DNA from 2 places in the Agromyces sp. Root1464 genome. Region 1 is predicted to be linked to the other one. Evidence: predicted binding sites of a transcription regulator. Region 1 holds the regulator's gene; the other holds the start of a gene.
The links. Region 1 encodes HspR, which represses chaperone genes until heat shock. Its sites were predicted from a motif close to AAGTTGAGTCNNNNNGACTCAACTT; they were not measured.
Positions count from the first base shown of each region.

Region 2: ASD23_RS00775 (ATP-dependent Clp protease ATP-binding subunit) is a predicted target of HspR. The motif match lies at 1,786-1,810, and genes of this name have one in related genera.

Region 1 covers NZ_LMFU01000001.1:1,238,628-1,249,176, reverse strand. Annotated here, with positions in the region: gene ASD23_RS05715 (alkaline phosphatase D family protein) at 1-2,386, opposite strand, end outside; gene ASD23_RS05710 (DUF817 domain-containing protein) at 2,503-3,408, opposite strand; gene ASD23_RS05705 (class I SAM-dependent methyltransferase) at 3,426-4,556, opposite strand; gene ASD23_RS05700 (cation-translocating P-type ATPase) at 4,661-7,408, shown strand; gene ASD23_RS05695 (hypothetical protein) at 7,487-8,215, shown strand; gene ASD23_RS05690 (heat shock protein transcriptional repressor HspR) at 8,221-8,637, opposite strand; gene ASD23_RS05685 (DnaJ C-terminal domain-containing protein) at 8,647-9,642, opposite strand; gene ASD23_RS05680 (nucleotide exchange factor GrpE) at 9,782-10,375, opposite strand; gene dnaK (molecular chaperone DnaK) at 10,378-10,549, opposite strand, start outside.
Region 2 covers NZ_LMFU01000001.1:158,386-168,934, reverse strand. Annotated here, with positions in the region: gene ASD23_RS00780 (SIR2 family protein) at 1-1,597, opposite strand, end outside; gene ASD23_RS00775 (ATP-dependent Clp protease ATP-binding subunit) at 1,823-4,426, shown strand; gene ASD23_RS18715 (hypothetical protein) at 4,518-6,062, opposite strand; gene ASD23_RS00760 (hypothetical protein) at 6,215-7,084, shown strand; gene ASD23_RS00755 (DUF2188 domain-containing protein) at 7,130-7,348, opposite strand; gene ASD23_RS00750 (lamin tail domain-containing protein) at 7,798-10,359, shown strand; gene ASD23_RS00745 (TetR/AcrR family transcriptional regulator) at 10,546-10,549, opposite strand, start outside.

The sequences.
Region 1 (10,549 bases):
CGAACGAGACCTCGCCCGCGCCGTCGGCAGAGGTGAACGCGCCGGTGACGGTGAACGGGTACGCCTGCGGGGGGGCGCCGGCCGCTGGTGTCACGGTCCAGCTGGTGGTGCCCTTCTCGCCGGCGGCCAGCGACTCGAACGCGGCGTCGGTCGACGCGACTGCGGTCCATCCCTCCGGCACCGTCAGCGCCATCGAGATGTCGGTCAGCACTTCGGTCGAGTTGTTGGTGAACGAGGTCGTCACGACTCCCTCCTCTCCCGCCACGAGTTCGGTCGCGCCCTCGAACGCGACCCACGCGTCTTGCGGCGAGAGTTGGTCGGTGTCGGTCGCGACCTCGAAGATCCGCACGCCGTCGCGGTTGATCCAGGTGGCCTTCAGCGTCGCCGGCTCCACGGTGGTGTCGGCCTCGAGCCGCAGGAACACGTGCGGCTCGACCGCGCTGTGCACGAGCGAGGGGTGCGGCACGTTGAGGCTCGGGATCACGGAGCTGTGCATCGGGCTCACGATGAACTGCCAGAGGTCGTACCCGACCCGGCGGCCGTAGTTCAGCGCTCGCGACACGTGGATGTCGCCGCCGATCAGGAAGACGCCCGAGATGCGGTGCTCGGCGACGAAGTCGAAGATCGCGTCGCGCTCGTGGGGGAAGGTGCCCCAGTCGTCGGCCTCGGCGTTCTGCTTGTCGTCCCAGATCATGCCGGTCGCGAGCGCCTTGAACGGCGCCGTGCTCGCGAGCAGCTTCTCCTGCAGCCACTCCCACTGCACGCCGCCGATGCACGTCTGCTGGTCGGGGTCCGCCCAGCTCGGGCCCGTGCGGCTGAACCAGCGCGGGTCGATCAGGAACACCTCGATCGGGCCGCGCCGGAACGAGGTGTAGATGCCCTCGCCGTCGACGGTGCGCTCGGTGAGCGGCTCGCCGTCGGCGGTGTGGCCGAAGGTCGCGTGTGCGCGGTAGTCGACGAGGGCCGTGCGGTTGTTACGCTTGCCGGCCATGTCGCCGAGCACGCCGTTGCCGCCGAAGTCGTGGTCGTCCCACGTGGCCCAGGTCGGCATCGAGCTCGTGACCGCGGTGAGCTGCGGCTGCTCGAGGAAGGCGCGCTGCTTGGTGCGGGCGACGTCGAGGTTCGTGCTGTCGATGTAGGGGGTGTCGCCGAGCATGACGAAGCCGTTGCAGCCCTCGGCGATGATGCGGTCCCAGATGTGGTTCGCCTCGGTCCAGACGCACGACCCCATGCCCATGACGAGCTTGGTCGGCTCGTCGTGCGGCGTCGACGTCGAGAACGAGCCGCCCACGTCCAGGCCGGGGATCGGCCCGTCGGCGGGGGCGATCGAGTACGTGTAGGCCGTGCCGGCGGTCAGCCCGGCGAGGTCGAACAGCACGGTCGAGTCGTTGGACGGTGAGAGGTCGGCCTCGACCGACTGCGGGTCCTCACCCTCGCTCGAGTAGGTGCACACCCACGTCGTGCGGTCGTGCAGGTCGCTGCCCGGCCGGATCAGGATGCGGGCGTGCTCGGTGCCGGTGTCGCCGACGAGCGGGCCGGCGAAGGCCTGCAGGGTCGGCGGCACGGCCGGTGCGGTACCCGCGCGGACGCTCTGCACGTAGGCCGTCAGCGCCGTGAAGAACATCTCGCTGTCGGCGATCGCCCCCGCCGGCTGCACGGCCGCGCCGGCGGCGTTGTAGCACTTGTCGATCGTGAGGCTCGTGATGACGAAACGGCCGGCGCCGTGCGCGGCCTCGAGCATCGCGGGCGGGCGCCCGGCCGCCTGGCAGCTCAGCAGCACCCGCATCTGCCGCCAGTCGAGCAGCGACTCCCAACTGACGCGGATCTGGGTCGAGCGCCCGGTGAAGACCTTGCCGTCGACGACGCGCAGGTGGGCGACGAGCGGGTGATCGGTCGCCACGGGGAAGATCGTGTCGTAGTCGGAGTCGTTGCGGCTCGCCATGAGCGGCGCCGGCAGGTACCCGACCGTCGGGTTGAACTGGTCGGACTGCGCCATGTCGAGCAGCACGCCGCCTGCGGCGACGAACGCCTGGATCGAGGCGGCCTGGGCGGTGATGTACGCCCCATAGGTCGGCTCGTTGTTCGTGAAGCTGCCGAAGGCGATGAGGTCGACGCCCTGTTCGGTGGCGGGCTTCGCGGGATCGAACGGCACCACGGTGCATCCGGCCTTCGTGAACAGCTGGGTGAGACCCGTCGCGCTCGTCCACTGGTCGCGGAACTCGAGCACGGCGACGCGCACGGGGTTCTCATCGGCAGCGGCCGCCGGGCCGCCCTGCGTGATGAGTGCCGCAGCGGCTCCGACGGCGGCTCCACCGAGGAATCCACGTCGGCTCGTGAGCTGGCGATGCCTCGATTTCGTCGTCTGATTGTCGGATGTTTCGGTCACAGGGGCCTCCTCGGCGTCGACGTTGACGCGCGCGAACACAGCGCACGCGTCGGACATTATCTGAACCGGAGGGCGTGGCGTTGTACGAAAGATCGGATGAACGCCATAGGGCGTCACTATGACGACGCGGCAGAGTTGTCCGAAGAACTTCGTGGCGGATACACGAGGGTGACGAGCACGACCGAGATGATCATCAGCAGGAACCACGACACGAGTTTCGACGGCGACACGAGGTGCCAGCCGTCGAGCTGGTCGGGGTAGAGCCAGGCGCCGGCCCACGTGGCGATGTTCTCGGCGAACCAGATGAAGAGGGCGACGAGCACGAAGCTCACGAGCACGGGCATGCGCGGGGTGCGCCGCCAGACGCGGAAGTGCATCACGGTCGGCCACCACACCACGACGACCGCCGCGACCAGCACCCAGCGCAGGTCGACGATGAAGTGGTGGGTGAAGAAGTTCGCGTAGATGGCGACGGCCACGACCACGGTGAGCCATCGCCGGGGGTACCGCGTGAATCCGAGGTCGAAGAGCCGGTAGACGCGCACCATGTACGAGCCGACGGCCGCGTACATGAAGCCGGTGAAGAGCGGCACCCCTGCGATGCGCAGCACGCCGTCGCCGTCGTACGACCACGAGCCGACGTCGGTCTTGAAGATCTCCATGACCGTGCCCGTGAGGTGGAAGAGCACGATGACCCAGAGTTCGCGCCCCGACTCGAGTCGCGTCGCGACCATCACGACCTGGATCACGACGGCGGCGATCGTGAGCGCGTCGTTGCGCGCGAGCGCCGCGTCGTCGGGGTACCAGAGCCTCGCGGCGACGATCGCGGCGAGCAGTGCCGCGCCGAAGATGCAGGCCCAGGCCTGCTTGGCGCCGAACACGAGGAATTCGATGAACCCGGCACGGATGCCGCGCTCCGACGCTCCTGCGAGCAGGCGATGCGCACCGCGGTCGAGGGCCAGCTCGACCGCGGTGAGCTGCCGCGCGTCCTCCCGGTCGCCACGCTGCGATGGGCCGGTCACGACCGGCACCTCTCCGGTCATCCCGCCCGCCGCGAGGCCGTCACCGTGAACTTCGGATTCCGGGCGATCTGCCGGGTGCGCCCGACGACGCGTTCGAGGAGCGGGCGATACCCCAGGTGGGAGTTCCACACGCACCACAACTCGCCACCGGGTGCCAGCGCGCGCGCCGCGTCGGCGAAGAGGTGGGCGGCGATGCCGGTCGAGATCGCCGCGTCGCTGTGGAACGGCGGATTCAGCACGATGAGTCGCTCGCTCGCGTCGACGAGCGCTTCGAGGCCGTCGGCGCGGGTGACGTGCACCCGATCCGAGACCCCGTTGGCCTCGGCGGTGAGCCGAGCGGATGCCGCGGCAGACGCCGATCGATCGGTCGCCGTGACCCGCAGCGCCGGACGCGCCCGAGCGAGCCACGACGCCACGACGCCCGTGCCGCACGCGAGATCGACGGCGGTCGCGGCATCCGGAACCGCGTCGCCCAGTTGCGCGAGCAGGAACCGGGTGCCGATGTCGATCCCGGTGCCGGCGAAGACGCCGCCGTGGGCGACGACCGTGAGCCCGAGGTCGTCGTGCCGGGCGCTCCGCGGCCAGCGCGGCCCGTCGGACGACGGCCGCACGACGGGCTCGCGCGCGAAGAGCACTCGAGACTTCTGCCGGGCGCGGCTCACGTCGAGCCGCCCGAAGCTCTGCCCGAGCATGTCGTTCATCGCGAGCGACATGTGCTTGATCCTGCCGCCGGCGACGACCACGACCTCAGGGCCGGCGTGCGCGGCGATGAGCTGCGACACCTCGTCGAGCCGGTCGAGCGATCGCGGCAGGCGCATGAGCACGAGCCGCGCGCCCGAGACGAGGTCGGGCCCGAGCGTGAGCGAGCGCACCTTGCCGTCGGAGCCGAGCCTGCCCGCGTTCTGGGCGAGCGCCCGCTCCCCCGTCACGAGGTCCTGGTGCACCCGGATACCGCGGCCGCCGGCGTCCGCCGCGGCGAGCGCGAGCGCCCCGTAGGAGTCGTCGATGACGACGATCTCCCCCGGCCCCGCCTCGCCGATGAGCGCCGCGGCCTCGTCGAGGATCAGGCGGTCCGCGGCATCCGATGCCTCGAGCCCCGAGCCCTCGACATCGGGATGGCGCCGCAGGGCGTCGAAGTCGAAGGACATCCCCCAAGGGTACGGCGCGTCGAACTGATCTCGGATGCCTCTCCCGCTGGAGACATCCGCCCCACTAGCCTGTCGAATGTCGGCACGACTTCTGGGGGTTCTCCATGACCATCGAAGCTCAGCACATCAGTCCGGACGAGCACGCCGTCGAATGGTGGGCGCTCGCCCCCGCCGACGTGGTCGTTCAGGTGAAGACCGAGGCCGCTCGCGGGCTGACCGCCGCCGAGGCCGAACGGCGCCTCGCCGAGGCCGGGCCCAACGCCCTGCAGAGTGCGCCGCCGCCGAGCGTCTGGCGCATCGCGCTCAGCCAGGTGCTCGAGCTCATGACGCTCATGCTCATCGCGGTGACGATCGTGTCGCTCCTCATCGGGCAGGTCACGACCGCCATCATCGTGGCGGTCCTGGTGCTGTTCAACGTGATCACGGGCACCCAGCAGGAGGTGAAGGCCCGCCGCAGCGTCGACGCGCTCGCGAAGCTGCAGACGCCGAAGGCGCGGGTGATCCGCGACGGGGTGCTGCTCCAGATCGATGCGACCGGGCTCGTGCCGGGCGACATCGTCGAGCTGGAATCCGGTGATCTCGCTCCCGCCGACGGCCGGATCCTCCGATCGGCGAACCTCGAGACCCAGGAGTCGTCGCTCACCGGCGAGTCGCTGCCGATCCCGAAGGGACCGGCCGAGAACACCGCAGGGACCGCCCTCGCCGACCGCACCTCGATGGTGTTCCAGAACACGTCGATCACCCGGGGCACGGCGCGCATCGTCGTCGTCGAGACCGGCATGCGCACCCAGATGGGCCGCATCGCATCGCTGCTCTCGCAGGTGGGCGACAAGAAGTCCCCCCTCCAGCTCGAGCTCGACGGCCTCACGAAGGTGCTCGGCATCATCGCGTGGAGCGCCGTGCTCGTCATCGTGCTGATCGGCTTCGCGCGCGGACAGAGCCTCGATGAGCTGCTCTTCCTCGCCACGGCCGTCGCGATCTCGGCGATACCGACGGGCCTGCCGGTCTTCGTGCAGAGCCTGCTCGCCTGGGGCGCGTCGAAGCTGGCGAAGGAACGTGCGATCGTCACCTCCCTGAACGACGTCGAGACGCTCGGCGCGACGAGCGCGATCTGCTCCGACAAGACCGGCACCCTGACCCTGAACATGATGACCGTGCGCACCGCCTGGTTCGGCGGCAACACCTACCGGGTCACCGGTGAGGGCTACTCGTTCGAGGGCACGGTGCTGGGCACCTCCGACGAGCCGATCGACGCGCCGACCCTCGGGCTCGCGATCGGCCTGCCGAACGACGCGACGGTCTCGCCCGACGGCGACGTGGTCGGCGACCCCACCGAGGCGGCGCTCGTGGTGCTCGCCGCCAGGCTCGGCATCGATGCCGACCAGGCGCGCAAGGACTACCCCCGCCTCGCCGAAGTGCCGTTCGACTCCGACTACAAGTTCATGGCGACGCTGCAGCGCATCCCCTACCGCGGAGAGCAGCGACTCGTGCTCATCGTGAAGGGCGCGCCCGACGTGGTGCTCGGACGTTGCACGACGATGCTCAGCGAGACGCGGGAGGTCGTGCCCGTGGCATCCGACGCCGCCACAGCGGAGCTCGAGCGGATGTCGGCGACCGGCCTGCGCACCCTCGCGATCGCCGCTCGGTTCGTCGACGACGCCGACGAGGGCCGCATCGCGGCCGACCCGATGTCGTGGGTCGCTGAACTGTCGCTGATCGGCATCGTCGGCATCGTCGACCCGCTGCGCACGGAGGCGAAGGACGCCGTCGCGGTCGCCCACAACGCCGGCATCGACGTGCGCATGATCACGGGCGACCACGCCGTCACCGCGGGCGCGATCGGCGCAGAGCTCGGGCTCGGCACCGGGGCCGTCAGCGGAGCCGACCTCAAGCAGATGAGCGACGAGGAGCTCAGCCGGCGGCTGCCGGACCTGCACGTATTCGGCCGGGTCACGCCCGACGACAAGCTGCGACTCGTCGGCCTCCTGCAGGCCGACGGCGCCATCGTCGCCATGACGGGCGACGCCGTGAACGATGCCGCGGCCATCAAGCAGGCGAACATCGGCGTCGCGATGGGCTCGGGATCGGAGGTGACGAAGCAGGCCGCGAAACTCGTGCTCACCGACGACAACTTCGCGACCCTCGTGCATGCCGTCGAGATCGGCCGCATCGTCTACTCCAAGATCACGGCGTACCTGCGATTCCAGATGACGCAGCTGCTCAGCCTCATCATGCTGTTCCTGGCGGCGAGCGCGTTCTCGATCGCCGAGGGCGTGGCGCTGTTCCCGGCGCAGGTGCTGTTCATCAACTTCTTCGTGGCACTGTTCGCGGTCTTCGCGATCGCCGCCGACGCGAACCCGCCCGGCATCATGAACCACCCGCCACGGGATCCGAAGATCGGCGTCGTCAACCGGGTCTCACTCGTCGAGTGGCTCGTCTACGGCGCCGTCATCTTCCTGATCGCGCTCGTGCCGCTCCTCTGGGGGCCCGACGAACCGAGCCCGGTCGAACCGACCGCGTCGATGACGATGGCCTACGTCGTGCTCGGACTCGCCACCGTGCTGAGCGCCCTGCTCATGCGCCGCACGCCCGAGTCGGGTCTGCTGGCGCCCATCGCGGCGGTCGCCAAGATCCTCGTCTGGCCGGTGCTGCTCATCGTCGCGTCGACCGAGATCGGCTTCCTGCAGCGTGCGCTCGGCACCGTCTCGCTCACGGGCTGGCAGTGGCTCGGCTGCATCGGCCTCACGATGGTGCTGCTGGTCGTCGTCGAGGGCGACAAGTGGTTCCGTCGGCGCCGGCTCGCACGCCGCCTCGCGGCGAATCCCGTCGCCGCCACCGTCGGCATCCGCTGACGTCCGGGCCGGTGCTCCTGATCACGGCCGAATTCGCTGAGTGCGGCTCTCGGCGGGGTTTGCTACCCTCGGGTCCGCATGCAGGACGCACGAGCCGGGGGACGACGGGCGGCGCGACATGAGGTCGCGACGCCCGTGACGCGTCCCCGCCGCCAGGCGTCGCCGCGGGCGAGCTCGCCCCGCCGATCGCTCGCCGCCGCCGCCGTGCTCTCGGTGCTCGGCCTGCTCGCGGGCCTCGCCCTCGCGCCGCTGCCGCAACCCGCCGGCCTCGCCTCCTTCGCCGCCGCGAGCGGCCAGCACCGCGGCGAGGCGCAGGATCTCACGGTCGCAGCGGATGTCGCGGCGCCGACCGTCTCGCACGATTCCTACGTCGCGACCACCGGCACCCAGACGCTCGTCGCCGGCGGCACGAACGTCGACTGGGCCAAGCTCGTGCTCATCGAGGGCGGTTGGCCGTTGACCGAGGAGAACGTCACCTTCATGATGCGCTGGATGCGTCAGGAGAACGGCGCCGACAACTGGTGGAACCGCAACAACCCGCTGAACAACGGACAGGGGTCGGGCGGCGGCTCCGGCCTCGGCAGCTACCCGAGCCTCGTCGAAGCGGCCTACTACGCCGCCGAGAACCTGCAGTCGGGTCGCTATCCCGAGGTCGACGCCGCGCTCGCGCGAGGCGATTCGGCCGACGCCACCGCGCAGGCGATCTGGGCGTCGGCCTGGGCCTCGAGCCACTACGGGTACGGCACGCACTGGAGTTCGCGGCCCTACGACGTCATCGAAGCCCCGGCTTCGGCCTGGGGTCGCTGACCCGCCTACTCGCGCTCCAGCGGACGCCACACGACGACCGCGTTCTCGCGGCGCACGCGGGTTCCGGCTCGCAGCGAGATGACCTCGCCGGCCGAACCCGCCGCGAAGACGCGGCGGCCCGGGCGGTTCAGCATCTCGTCGGCGAGCGCGCCCTCGAGTTCGCGCACCCTGGCGCGCAGGGTCGCCACCTCGTCTTCGAGTCCGAGCACCCGTCGGATGCCCTCGAGGCTCACGCCCTCGCTCGAGAGCTGGGCGATCTCACGCAACTGCACGACGTCGTGCATCGAGTACCGCCGAGACTTGCCCGCGGTGCGGGTCGGCGAGACGAGCCCGAGCCGGTCGTACTGGCGCAGCGTCTGGGGGTGCATGCCCGCGAGTTCGGCGGCGACGGAGATGACGAAGAGCGGGCTCCTCTCGTTCATCTCCACCGCCTAGCCCTTCGCCTTCGCGAGCAGGTCGTCGCGGGGATTCTCGTCGGGCAGCAGCGCGGCGAACTCCTCGAGCTTCGCCTCCGCCTCCTTCGAGAGATGGGATGGAACGGCGACCTGCACGACCGCGAGCAGGTCTCCGGTGCCCTTCGGGGTCTCGACTCCGCGGCCCTTGACGCGCAGGACCCGGCCGCTCGGCGTGCCGGGGGCGACCCGCAGCTTGACGGGGCCGCCGCCGAGGGTCGGAACCTGGATCGTCGCGCCGAGGGCGGCCTCGGTGAAGGTGACGGGCACGGTGACCCTGAGGTTCAGGCCGTCGCGCTCGAAGACCGGGTGCTTGCGCACCGTCACGGTCAGCACGATGTCGCCGGGCTCGCCGCCGTCGGGCGAGGGCTGACCCTTGCCGCGCAGTCGGATCTTCTGCCCGTCGGCGACACCCGCGGGGATTCGCACCGTGATCGGCTTGCCCTCTGCGGTCTGCAGGGTGATCTGGTCGCCCTTGGTGGCCGTGACGAAGTCGAGCGTCGTCGACGCCGTGACATCCCGACCCTTGGTGGGCCCGCCGGCGCCGCGGTAGCCGCCGGTGGGCTGGCCGAAGCGGCCGCCGCCGAAGAGCCCGCCGAGCAGGTCGTCGTAGTCGCCGCCCTGCTGGAACGTGTAGGACTGGCCGCGACCGCCGCCGCCCTGGCCGAACATGCCGCCGAAGACGTCTTCGAAGCCGCCCGCGCCGCCGGCACTGCCGGGCGCGGTGAAACGCGCGCCGGAGCCCATGGCCCGCACGGCGTCGTACTCCTTGCGCTGCTCGGGATCGGCGAGCACGGAGTGCGCCTCGCTGATCTCCTTGAACTTCGCCTCGGCGGCAGCGTCACCGGGGTTGGAGTCGGGGTGGTACTTGCGCGCGAGCTTGCGGTACGTCTTCTTGAGGTCTGCGTCGCTCACGTCTTTGGAGACGCCGAGCACCTTGTAGAAGTCTTTGTCGAACCAATCCTGACTGGCCACCGGCACCTCCTCTTCTGAAATCTAGTCGGGTCTGTCTGTCGGGGCACGCGATCCCGCTGGTCGAGTAGCGACGAAGGAGCGTATCGAGACCTCGAACGGGTCTCGATACGCGCTTCGCGCTACTCGACCGGCGGATGCACTACTGCGGGGTCTTCACGACGACCTTCGCTGCGCGGAGCAGCGTGCCGCCGAGGGCGTACCCGGTCTCGACGACGTCGGCGACCGTGTCGATCTCGACGTCGTCGGCCGGCTGCTGGAAGATCGCCTCGTGCCGCTGCGGGTCGAACGGCTCGCCGACCTCGCCGAACGAGGTGAGGCCGAGCTTCTCGGCAGCGCCGCGCAGCTTCGCCGCGATGGTCGCGAACGGCGCGTCTCCGTCGAGGTCGCCGTGCTTCTCGGCCCGGTCGAGGTCGTCGAGCACGGGCAGCAGCACGGCCACGGCCGCACCGACGGCGCGCTCGCGCTCGAGCTCGCGGTTGGCCTCGGTGCGCTTGCGGTAGTTGGCGTACTCCGCGGTGATGCGCTTGAGGTCGGCGAGGTGCTCGTCGCTCGGATCCTGCACCTCGGCGTTCGCCGCGTTCAGGATGTCGTCGACCGTGAGCACCTCGTCGTCGTCACCGGCAGCGGATGCCGCGGCATCCGTCTCAGCCTCTGGCGTCTCGATATCGGGCCCCTCGGCCTCGATGAGTTCGTCATCGAGGCCTTCCGGCTCGTTCTCGTGCTTGCCTGACATGGTTACTTCTTCTCTTCTTCGTCGTCGATGACCTCGGCGTCGACCACGTCTTCGTCGGACGCGGCCTCTTCACCGGTGGGCGTCGCGTCTTCGCCGGCCGGAGCGGAGGCGTCGGCCTGGCTCTGCGCGTAGATCGCCTCGCCGAGCTTGCCCTGCGATGCGTTGAGCTTCTCG
Region 2 (10,549 bases), 1.1 Mb from region 1:
CGATCCAACGTTCAGACAGATGGTCGTCAGGCGAGCTCTCGCTTAGCGACCGAAGCGCATCGATCACGAGGTTGGTCGTCGAGGATCTATGTGAATCCTGCTCGTGATCTTCGATCGCGGATCGACCGAAGCTCAGGGGGTCAAAGGATAGGCCTTGGTTGTACGACTTGAGCAATTGGTACGCGGAGACCAGCGCGCTTTCGAACATCAATAGTGTCGATTCCTCGTCGATATCCTTCTGTTCTCTCAGCTTGAACCACGCAGCGGATGCCGCGTGGTAGTCGAGAGTCCATTCGAGTTCGGCGTCAGGTACCCGGTCATCGATACCCTCAGAATCACCCGCGAACTGGTAGCGCCGATGAAGGGCAAGGCGGGAGTCGAGCCCAATCCGGAGCAACATGATGAGGAGATCTGCGTCATCTGGCATCTGGAATGCTCCAATGAGCTGCTCGATGACGCGGGGCATGCCGCGCAATTGTGGTGCATGAGACAGCAGTACGGGAACCCACCGACGGAAGGCGGCTCTATCTAGCTTGGCTAGAGACACCGACTCGCGTGCGATCGTGGCCAGGAATGTCGAACTTACTTCCGTCGCGTTTCGTTGAAACACGCCAAGCGCGGCCGCTTGGGCGGATGGGTCGGCCACAAACGTGCGCGCAAACCAGCGGCCAAGCGACTCGGTCGCAACTCCATGCGCGCCTGGGCGGAAGTTCTCGAGAAAGATTGGCTGTGATTCGCACCAGTCCAACCAGTCAACGCCCTTGGCCAGAGAGTCGAACAACTCGCCACCGAGGGGGGTCGCGACAGTGTCTTCCAGATAGTCGCGTTCCACCGGTGTCTGCGGCGGCTTGCCTGAGAGTAAGTCTTGCATCCGCGACCGGTGGTCGAGCGCACCCATCTGAGCGCGCTCTGCCCACGCTTCCAACACGTCCGTTAGAGCTTGGAAATCGTTCGCCGTGGAAAAGCTGATGGGTCTAACGCCCAGTGCAGCCCACTCGGGATTCGACCCATTCTCCGTCAGAATGTATCGGTTTCCGCCGTCACCCAGGCCTCTAGCGAGATAGTTCACAATCAGGTCGTTGTGGCTATACCCAACGAACAGCACGGTGTATTCGCGGAACATCTGCTCAAGGAAACGCGATGCCCAACCGTCCGTTAGGTAGGCCCGCCCAAAGTCGCGATCCGTTAGAACGAACTCATTTGCACCTCGCAATATGGAACCGTGAAGGTGCACGATGCCTTCAAAGCTTCGACCCAGCGGCAATGCCGGCGCAAAGTAGGTGCTGTCGACAAGGATTCCCTGTTCCGCGGCAGCGGTCAGCAAATGGTTGTCGTAGTTTGTGGTCACAATGCGGATGGCTTTGCTGCTTGCGCCGAGGCGAAGAAGCGCCTGGTGATTCTCGTTTGGTGTTGAGCCCGGAGCACCAACGATCTCGCGTGTTCGAGATCGAACATCCAATCCGTCGAGGTCGAGGCGACCAAGGAATACATCTGGGCGTGACTCTGCCTCAGATGTGAAGGGCTGATTGAAGTGTGATGCGATCTGTGCCGCGAGCTCGCCGAACAACGGCAAGGAGGACGGCGCCTTCTTGGACACCCCGGCTCCAACAAACAACACAAGACGGCCCGACTGGTGTGCCTCAATCAACTCGGTAGGTATGTCGACATCACTTGTCAGATACACCCGGCCTCCATCCACGCCGCAACTTCAATGCAGAGCCTAGGACAGGGCGGGATCTAACGCTTGCGGGTTTGCATGGGAATACCCACGCCCCCTCCGCGTTGAACTTGAGCGTACCCCGCTCAACTTCCAGGAGGATTGGTGCCCGAAGACTTCAACCCCGAAGCCGGCGCGAGCTCGTTCGACGAGTTTCTCGCCCGCTATCTCGCGGGTGAGCAGGCGCGTCAGGCTCGGTCGATCGACCTCAGCCGGTTCCTGACCGCCCGTACTCAAGGCATCCTGCGTCAAGCAGGACGCTTCGCGCTCGAGCGCGGCCAGACCGAGCTCGACGCCCTGCACATCCTGCGCGTGATCGTCGAGGACGAGAGCGTCAAGCAGGCGATCGCCCGCATCGGCGTCGCCCCCGAGCGGCTCATCACCGCGACCGAGGCGCGCCTGCCCGCTGCCGGCGACACCGCCGACATCAACGCGGCCACGATCACTCCGAGCGCCTCCCGCGCACTGTTCCACAGCTACCAGGTGGCGCGCTCGGCCGGCTCGACCTACATCGACCCCGAGCACCTCTTCTTCGCGCTCGTGCTGGGGCAGGACGCCCCGGCCGGTCAGGTGCTCGCGCGCGCCGGCGTGACCGCCGAGGCCCTCACGCAGGGCATGCGCGAGACGGTCGAAGCCAGCATGCCGGGCGCCGATGACGCGGATGCCTCGGGCATGCCGGGCGCCGGGGCATCCGACACCCCCATGCTCGACAAGTTCGGCACCGACCTCACCGAGCTGGCCGCGAACGGCGAGCTCGACCCCGTGATCGGCCGTGCCGACGAGATCGAGCAGACCATCGAGATCCTCAGCCGCCGCACCAAGAACAACCCGGTGCTGATCGGCGAGGCCGGCGTCGGCAAGACGGCGATCGTCGAGGGCCTCGCCCGCGCGATCGTCGAGGAGTCGGTGCCCGAGGCACTGCTCGACAAGCGCGTCATCTCGCTCGACCTGCCCGGCATGCTCGCGGGCACCCGCTACCGCGGCGACTTCGAGGAGCGCCTCACCAAGACCATGGAGGAGATCGCCGCGCACAAGGGCGAACTCATCATCTTCATCGATGAGATCCACACCGTGGTCGGTGCGGGGGGCTCGGGCGACGGCGGCACCGACGCGGGCAACATCCTGAAGCCGCGCCTCGCGCGCGGTGAGCTGCACCTCGTGGGTGCGACCACGCTCAAGGAGTACCGCGCCATCGAGAAGGACCCTGCCCTCGAGCGCCGGTTCCAGCCGGTGCGCGTGGGGGAGCCCTCGATCGAAGACGCCGTGCTGATCCTGCACGGGCTGAAGCCCGCCTACGAGGAGCACCACGGCGTGCAGTACACGGATGCCGCGCTGCGCGCCTCCGTGGAGCTGAGCGCCCGCTACCTCACCGACCGCGTGCTGCCCGACAAGGCCATCGACCTCATCGACCAGGCAGGCGCGCGTCTGCGGCTGAAGCTCGGCATGAAGACGGATGTCTCCGCGCTCATCGCGCGGCTCGCCGACCTCGAGGCAGACAAGAACGCCGCTGTGGGCGCCGAGCACTACGAGGAGGCCTCGCGCATCCGCGACGAGATCTCGAAGGTGCAGGATCGGCTCGATGCGGCCACCGAGAAGGGGCGCGCCGCGGCATCCGCTGGGCTCCGCTCTGACGCGGCCGAGCGCTCGACCGTGATCGACGAAGCTGAGATCGCCGCGGTGATCTCGCGGGCCACCGGTATTCCGGTGAACCGCCTCACCGAGAGCGAGCGCGAGCGCCTCGGCGACCTCGAGGGCGAGCTGCACGCGCGCGTCATCGGCCAGGACGACGCGGTCACCGCGGTCGCCAAGGCCGTGCGGCGCAGCCGCACCGGCATGGGCGACGCCAAGCGCCCGGTCGGTTCGTTCCTGTTCCTCGGGCCGACGGGTGTCGGCAAGACCGAGCTGGCGCGTGCGCTGGCGTCGTCCCTCTTCGACGACGAGCATGCGATCGTGCGCTTCGACATGAGCGAGTTCGGCGAGCGGCACACGGTGTCGCGACTCGTCGGCGCCCCTCCCGGATACGTCGGCTACGACGAGGCCGGGCAGCTCACCGAGCGCGTGCGGCGCAACCCGTACTCGATCGTGCTGTTCGACGAGATCGAGAAGGCGCACCCCGACGTGTTCAACCTGCTGCTGCAGGTGCTCGACGACGGACGCCTGACCGACGGCCAGGGTCGCACGGTCGACTTCCGCAACACGGTGATCGTGATGACCTCGAACCTCGGTTCGGAGTTCCTCGCGTCGCGTTCGGGAGCGCTCGGCTTCGTGGCATCCGCTGATGGCTCTGGCTTCGCGTCGCAGGACGACGTGCGCCAGCGCGTCATGGGCAAGGTGCGCGAGGCCATGCGCCCCGAGTTCCTGAACCGCATCGACGAGATCGTGCTGTTCCAGAAGCTCGACGAACCGCAGCTCGCGCAGATCGTGCGCCTCATGCTCGGCGCCACCGCGTCGCGGCTCGCCGCGCGCGAGGTCGCCTTCGAGGTGACGGATGCCGCGGTGTCGCTGCTGGCCGAACGCGGCTACGAGCCCGAGTACGGTGCCCGGCCCCTGCGCCGCGTCATCCAGCGCGAGATCGACGACCGCATCAGCGACCTGTTCGTGAGCGGTGCGCTCGGCGACGGCGAGGGCGTGACGGTGGATGCCTCGGGCGGCGAGTTCGTCGTGGCATCCGTGCCCCGCGCGACCGTGACGGTGCCGCAGGCGGCGTAACCGCCTCGCGGCGTCGCACGTAACCGCGTGAAGCAGCGACCGTAACCAGTCGACAACGAACGCCCGGTCCCTTTGCGGGGTCGGGCGTTCGTCATCCCGCGGAAGACGGCAAGGTGGTCGCCGAGGGCGAGCCCTGACGCCTCCAGATTCGATATATCCGATCGACGGACCGGGTTCGGAGCCAAATCACCACCACGATGAGCACAGTAGACGGAGTAAAGAGCAGGGCAGCCCAGAAGAACTGAAGACCGAAGATGGGCGCCAGCGGGCTGGTCGAGAACTCGGGCAGGAGACCGAACACCGCGGTGGCAACCGCAAGAGTGACCATCACCCCAGCGAAAGCAGACACTGCGACGATCGTCAAAGTACCCCCTCCGGTGCGGAGCCCGGCCCGCCAGATCGCACGTTCGCGGGTGAAGTGTTCGACGAGCGATAGCAACATTGCGACGACTCCAATCAGGGCGGTGAGGATGACACCGCCTGCCACCACCCCGATCGGGACCGCGACGTCGAGTCCTGTGCGGGAGGCGAGAAAGAATGCAACGGCCACTAAGAGCACAAACAGAAAGAGGGCGAGACCGATTGCCAGCAGTCGCTCGCTCCAAGGCCGTCGGGCATCAGAGATCCGACTCAGCACGTTGCGGATTAGCACCACAAGTAGGCCAGCCATCACGAGTGCGCCGAGGACCTCGGCAACGCCCGTCGACTCCATCCAGAGGATCGCACCGTCGTTCCACGCTTTCACTTCGCGGGTTGCTGTCGTGTCGCCGCTTAGGACGGCGACGCCCGTCAGCACTGCGAGTGCGATCAACATCCTGACTGCATCTTTGACACCCGGTTGGTGAGAGATGCTGCGGAGTTGTTTCGTCATCGACCAGATCTGCCAACTGCAGAGCCCGAAGATCGCGAACCCCAGCACTGCTGTGGAGAGCTCGCCCACCGTCGTTGTCCAGGACGGGAACGTCTCGTTGCGGACGATGGCGTATCTGCCGATGAACCATGCGGCGAAGCCGAGTACCGGTCCGACTACCGCAGCAGCACCCAATGTCGGAGCGGCAACGGCGCCGACACGTCGAAGCCATTTCGGAACGAACCAGACCACCCCATGCCGCCAGAGGACGAGTGCATTGACGGTTCGGCCGAACTGCCACCGTCGACGCAGCGACCCGACCGACGTTGCTCCCTCAACGGCTTTTCGCTGACGATCGAGCGCCTCTGCGAGAACCGCCTCCGAAGATGACTCGAGCCCGGCAATCGATGCCGCTGTGACGGGCATGCCCGTCAGATGAAGCGCCGCTCGAAGATTCCCAAGTGCATCAAACCCGGCATCTGGTGGTTTTCGCGTCGGAAGCAGCGCAGCGATGGTCGCTTCCACGTCGGTCGTCAGTTCGCCGCGGCGGAAGTCCCAGGCCGCAAGTTCCCGTTCCGCGAGATCCCGGAACGCATCGTCCCAATTCGGCGAACGTTGGGAGGAAGCTCCCACTGCGGCGACCAAGGCGATGAAGATGAGCAGGACGACGGCGATCGCCGCGCCGATCCAGTCACTGTCCATGTTGCCCCTCACGCTGGTGTTGCGGTCATGATCTCGTCCGCCGCTGACATCGGCGACGAGGGTGCCGATGAACGTCGGCCACATCACCTCCGCCTCTACTACGCGATTCGGCGCTGTCGCGCCTGCTCGACCGACGAACGCCCGGCCCTTATCGAGAGGGCCGTCGTCTTCGGCTGCCGCGGCAGTTCGGGGGCGACCCTGATGCGCAACCGCGCCGGCCGATGCATGCTTGACGAATGAGCGGTGCCCTGCCCGAAGCCGACGACGACACCGGCGTCAGCGACGCGGTCGCGCCCGACCGACCGACGTTCGAGCTGAGGGCGCGCATCGTCGAGACGGTCGTGCTCGTGGCATCCGTTATCGTGCTTCGCGTGCTGGGCGTGCTGCTGCTGGTGGTCTCATCAGACGGGCCGGGTGCGACCGGCGCGCTGGTTCTTCCACTCGTCGCCATGGTCTTCGACCTGAACTTGCTGGTGTGGGGAGCGCTCACCGTCGCTGTGCAGTTCGGACTGCGGTCGATGCGCCGGCCGGGGCGATGGGCGATGATCGTGCTCGCCGCGCCGGTCGCGGTCTTGGTAGCCGCCACCGTGCGCAGCCTGCCCGGTCTCTCGAGCTTCGGCTTCGGCGCGGTACTCGGCAACGGCATCGCCTGGCTCGACGCCGGAATCCTCACCGTCGTCGTCGCGCTCGGCGTCGCGTTCACCGCGGCGTACCTCAGCCGGGAACGGCGCCGGACCGCGAGGATCGCAGGCGGGCTGCTCGCCATGGGCGGACTGCTCACACTCGTGCTCGCCTGGCAGACCTTCGAAACGTACTTCTCGCTGTGGGGTTCGCCGGTGGTGGTCACGCAGGCGCAAGAGGATCGGTACCTCGTCACGGCTACGCTCACCCTCGTCGCCTACGTCGGCGCCATCGTGTTCGCGGCGGTCAGCCGTCGGCGTGGCCTCATCATCACCTCGTGCATCGTCGGATGCCTCGGCCTGCTCATCACGGTCGCCGCTGCGGTTCCGGCCGACCGTTTCTTCTCCGAGCAGGCGCCTCCGGCCGACGCTCCTCGCGGCCCGACCTGCATGGGCGAGGGTGATCCGAACTGCATCGGCGGATGACCACGAATGCCCGGCCCTCGTGGGCGGGCGTCACTCCTGCATCGCTCAGCCGCCCTCGCCCGCCGCGGAGTCCTCGTCGGTGATGACACCGGTCGGTGCGCTCTCGCGCACCGTGTGGTGGGAGCCGAGGGTCACGGCGAGCTCGCGGCCGGCGTCGATCGCCTCATCGCGGCTCGCGAAGCTCTGCGACAACTCGGGCGACCCCTCGACGGCGTTCTCCCATTGCCCGCGGTTCGAGCGGGTCTCCACATCTCCGTCAGCCATATTCAGCTTCCTCCCCTTGGTGCGCCAGGCCCGCTCGAACTCGCTCGGCAGCCGGATCAGGAAGTCTTTTCGCGGTCCCTGATGGTTTCAGGATGCACCGGTCTGCGGTCGTCCACAACGGGGTTGCGTGCCGAGCAGAACTGCCACGATCTCACCTGCCGCCGAGTCGCAGGCGAGGAGAACGACTCGCATGTCGAGACTCGGTGCCGAAGTACCGAAGTACCGAAGTACCGAAGTACCGGCCGATCGCAGACAGCACCGGCCCGCATTCTGAGGGACGGGCATTCGTCCGCTGAGCGATGCGGCATCCTGCCGCGTGAACTACACCGTGCGTTCACCACGCGGACGCATTCCCGTCACCGGCGAACGGTCGAGTACGAACGACCCCCGTTCAGCCCGACAGGAGCGCCCGAATGTCGTTGCCCCGTCCCCTCCGCAGAAGCGCCGCGATGCTCGCCGCGCTCGCGGTCTCAGCCTCAGGAATCGCGATCGCCGCGACGCCCTCGATCGCCCTCGGCGCCGAGCCCGGCGTCGTGATCAACGAGATCTGGTACGACGGATCGCCCGCTGACGCGATCGAGCTCTACAACTCGTCCGCGGCATCCGTCGACGTCTCGGGCTGGAAGGTGCAGGACGACGCCAAGGACCCGCTGAAGACCGGCGAGATCCCGACCGGCACGACGATCGCACCCGGCGGGTACCTCGTGCTCGCGAAGGACGCGACGCCGCTCGGCTTCCCGTTCGGGCTCGGCAAAGGCGATGCCGTGACGCTGTTCGACGCCGCCGGCACCATCGTCGACGATCACGTCTACGAGGCGACGGCTCCGCTCGCCGATTGGTCGCGCTGTGCCGACGGCGGCGAGTGGGCCCATGCCACCGCGGTGACCCTCGGTGCGGCGAACGTCTGCGCCGCACCCGAGCCCGAGCCCGGCAGCGTGCTGCTCACCGAGATCGACTCGGGCCCGGCCGACTTCATCGAGCTCATCAACCCCGGAGCCGGTGACCTCGACCTGTCGGGCTACGAGATCCGCGACAACTCCGACGACCACCGCTGGTTCTTCGCGGCCGGCACGACCATCGCGGCCGGCGCACGACTCGTCGTCGAGGAATCCACGGCGGGCGTCGACGCGAACGGTGCGCCGCAGACGTTCACGGCGGCGATCGGCATCGGCGGTTCGGACTCCATCCGGCTGTACGACAACGCGGCAACCCTGCTCGACACGTATTCGTGGGCGGGGCACCCCGCGATCGACGGCAACGAGGCGGCCGCGAGCTGGGCGCGCTGCCCCGATGCGACCGGCGGCTTCGGGCTCGCCCAGGTGACGAAGGGTGAGGCCAACAGCTGCGTGCTGCCGTCGGTGGCCGTGAACGAGGTCGAGTCCAACGGCGACGCCACCGACTGGGTCGAGGTCGTCAACACCGGCTCGCAGCCCATCGACCTCACGGGCTGGACGCTGATGGACAGCGACCCGATCGGGCACGCCGCCGACGTCACGCCCGTCGCGGCCGGCACCACGCTCGCCCCCGGCGCGTTCTTCGTCTTCGACGGCGGCATGCACTTCGGCTTCGGCCTCGGGGGAGCGGATGTCGCGACGATCCGCAGTGCCGCCGGCCTCACCGTCGTCGAATACGCCTGGGCCGAACACGCCGCCGTCACGAGGGCGCGCTGCCCCGATGGCACGGGTGCCTTCGGCGATGCATCCGTCGCCACCAAGGGTCAGCCGAACGCGTGCGGCGCTGGCCCGGTCGATCCCGTCGACCCGGATGTCGCGGTCTGGCCGGGTGCCGCCGACGTCACCGTGATCGACGAGACCCAGATGTTCGAGAGCGATTCCTCGGGCCTCGACGCGCAGCAGACGGCCGACGGTGTCGTGCTCTGGGCGGTCGACAACGGCACGGGCCTGTTCTGGAAGCTCGACGCGAGCGCCGACGGCTCGGTCGCCTTCGCCGACGGCTGGAACGCGGGCAAGCGCGTACGCTTCCAGCGCGACGCCGAGAACCCCGGCGCGGCCGGGCCCGACGCCGAGGGCATCACCGTCGACGGTGCCGGACGGATCTACGTCGCCTCCGAGCGCGACAACTCGAACAAGGGCGTCAACCAGAACGTGATCCTCGCGGTCGACCCCGACGCTGAGGGCCCCGACGTCGTCGCCGAGCAGGAGTGGGACCTCACCGCGTCACTGCCGCAGGTCGCGGCGAACACTGGTCTCGAAGCCGTCGAATGGGTGCCGGATGCCGCGCTCGAAGGCCTGCTCGTCGACGCCACCACCGGCGCCCCGTACGAGGCAGCAGACCACCCCGGTCACGGTGACGGCCTGTTCTTCGTCGCCGTCGAAGACAACGGCGTCGTCTACGCCTACGCCCTCAACACCGACGGCAGGAGCACGCAGATCGCGGCGATCGACCCCGGTCTCGGCGGTGTGATGGCGCTCGACTACGACACCGTGCTCCACCGCCTGTGGGCGCTCTGCGACAACGGCTGCGAGGGCCGCGGCGCCGGCATCACCTTCACGGGCGCGGCACCGACGATCGAGCTCTTCGCTCGCCCCGCCGGCATGCCGAACCTCAACAACGAGGGCTTCGCGACGGCGCCCGAGTCGCTGTCGACGGTCGCTGCTGCTGCTGGTGCTGCTGCTGGTGCTGCTTCGGATGTGGCTCCGCTCGCTCGGGTGAGCCCGTTCGTTCAGGCGAGCGCGGTCGCGGATGCCGCGGCGACGGCGCGCCCCGCCTGGTGGTTCGCCGACGGCGAGCAGCCCGCCGCCCTGCGGGCCGGCACGGTGCCCGGCGGCACGGTGCCCGGCGGTGAGCCCGGCGGTGAGCCCGGCGGCCAGCCGGGAGCGCCCGGCGGCGGAACCGGCGACGGTCAGGCAGGGTCGGGCTCGGGAGCGACCGGGGCGCTCGCGTCGACCGGTGTCGATTCGGCCCTCATCACCCTCGGGATGTTCGCCGCCCTCGCAGTCGCACTCGGCGCGGGGCTGCTGGTGCTCGTGCGGCGACGCCGCAGCGCCTGACGCCGGTCGAGGAGCGAAGCGCCTGACGTCGGTCGAGTGGCGAAGCGCCCGACGCCGGTCGAGGAGCGAAGCGTATCGAGACCCCGGTACCGAAGTACCGAAGTACCGAAGTACCGGCCGACCGCGCAGAGAACGCCCGGTCCTCAACACGAGGGCCGGGCGTTGTGCGTCGGACGAGTGGTGCGATCAG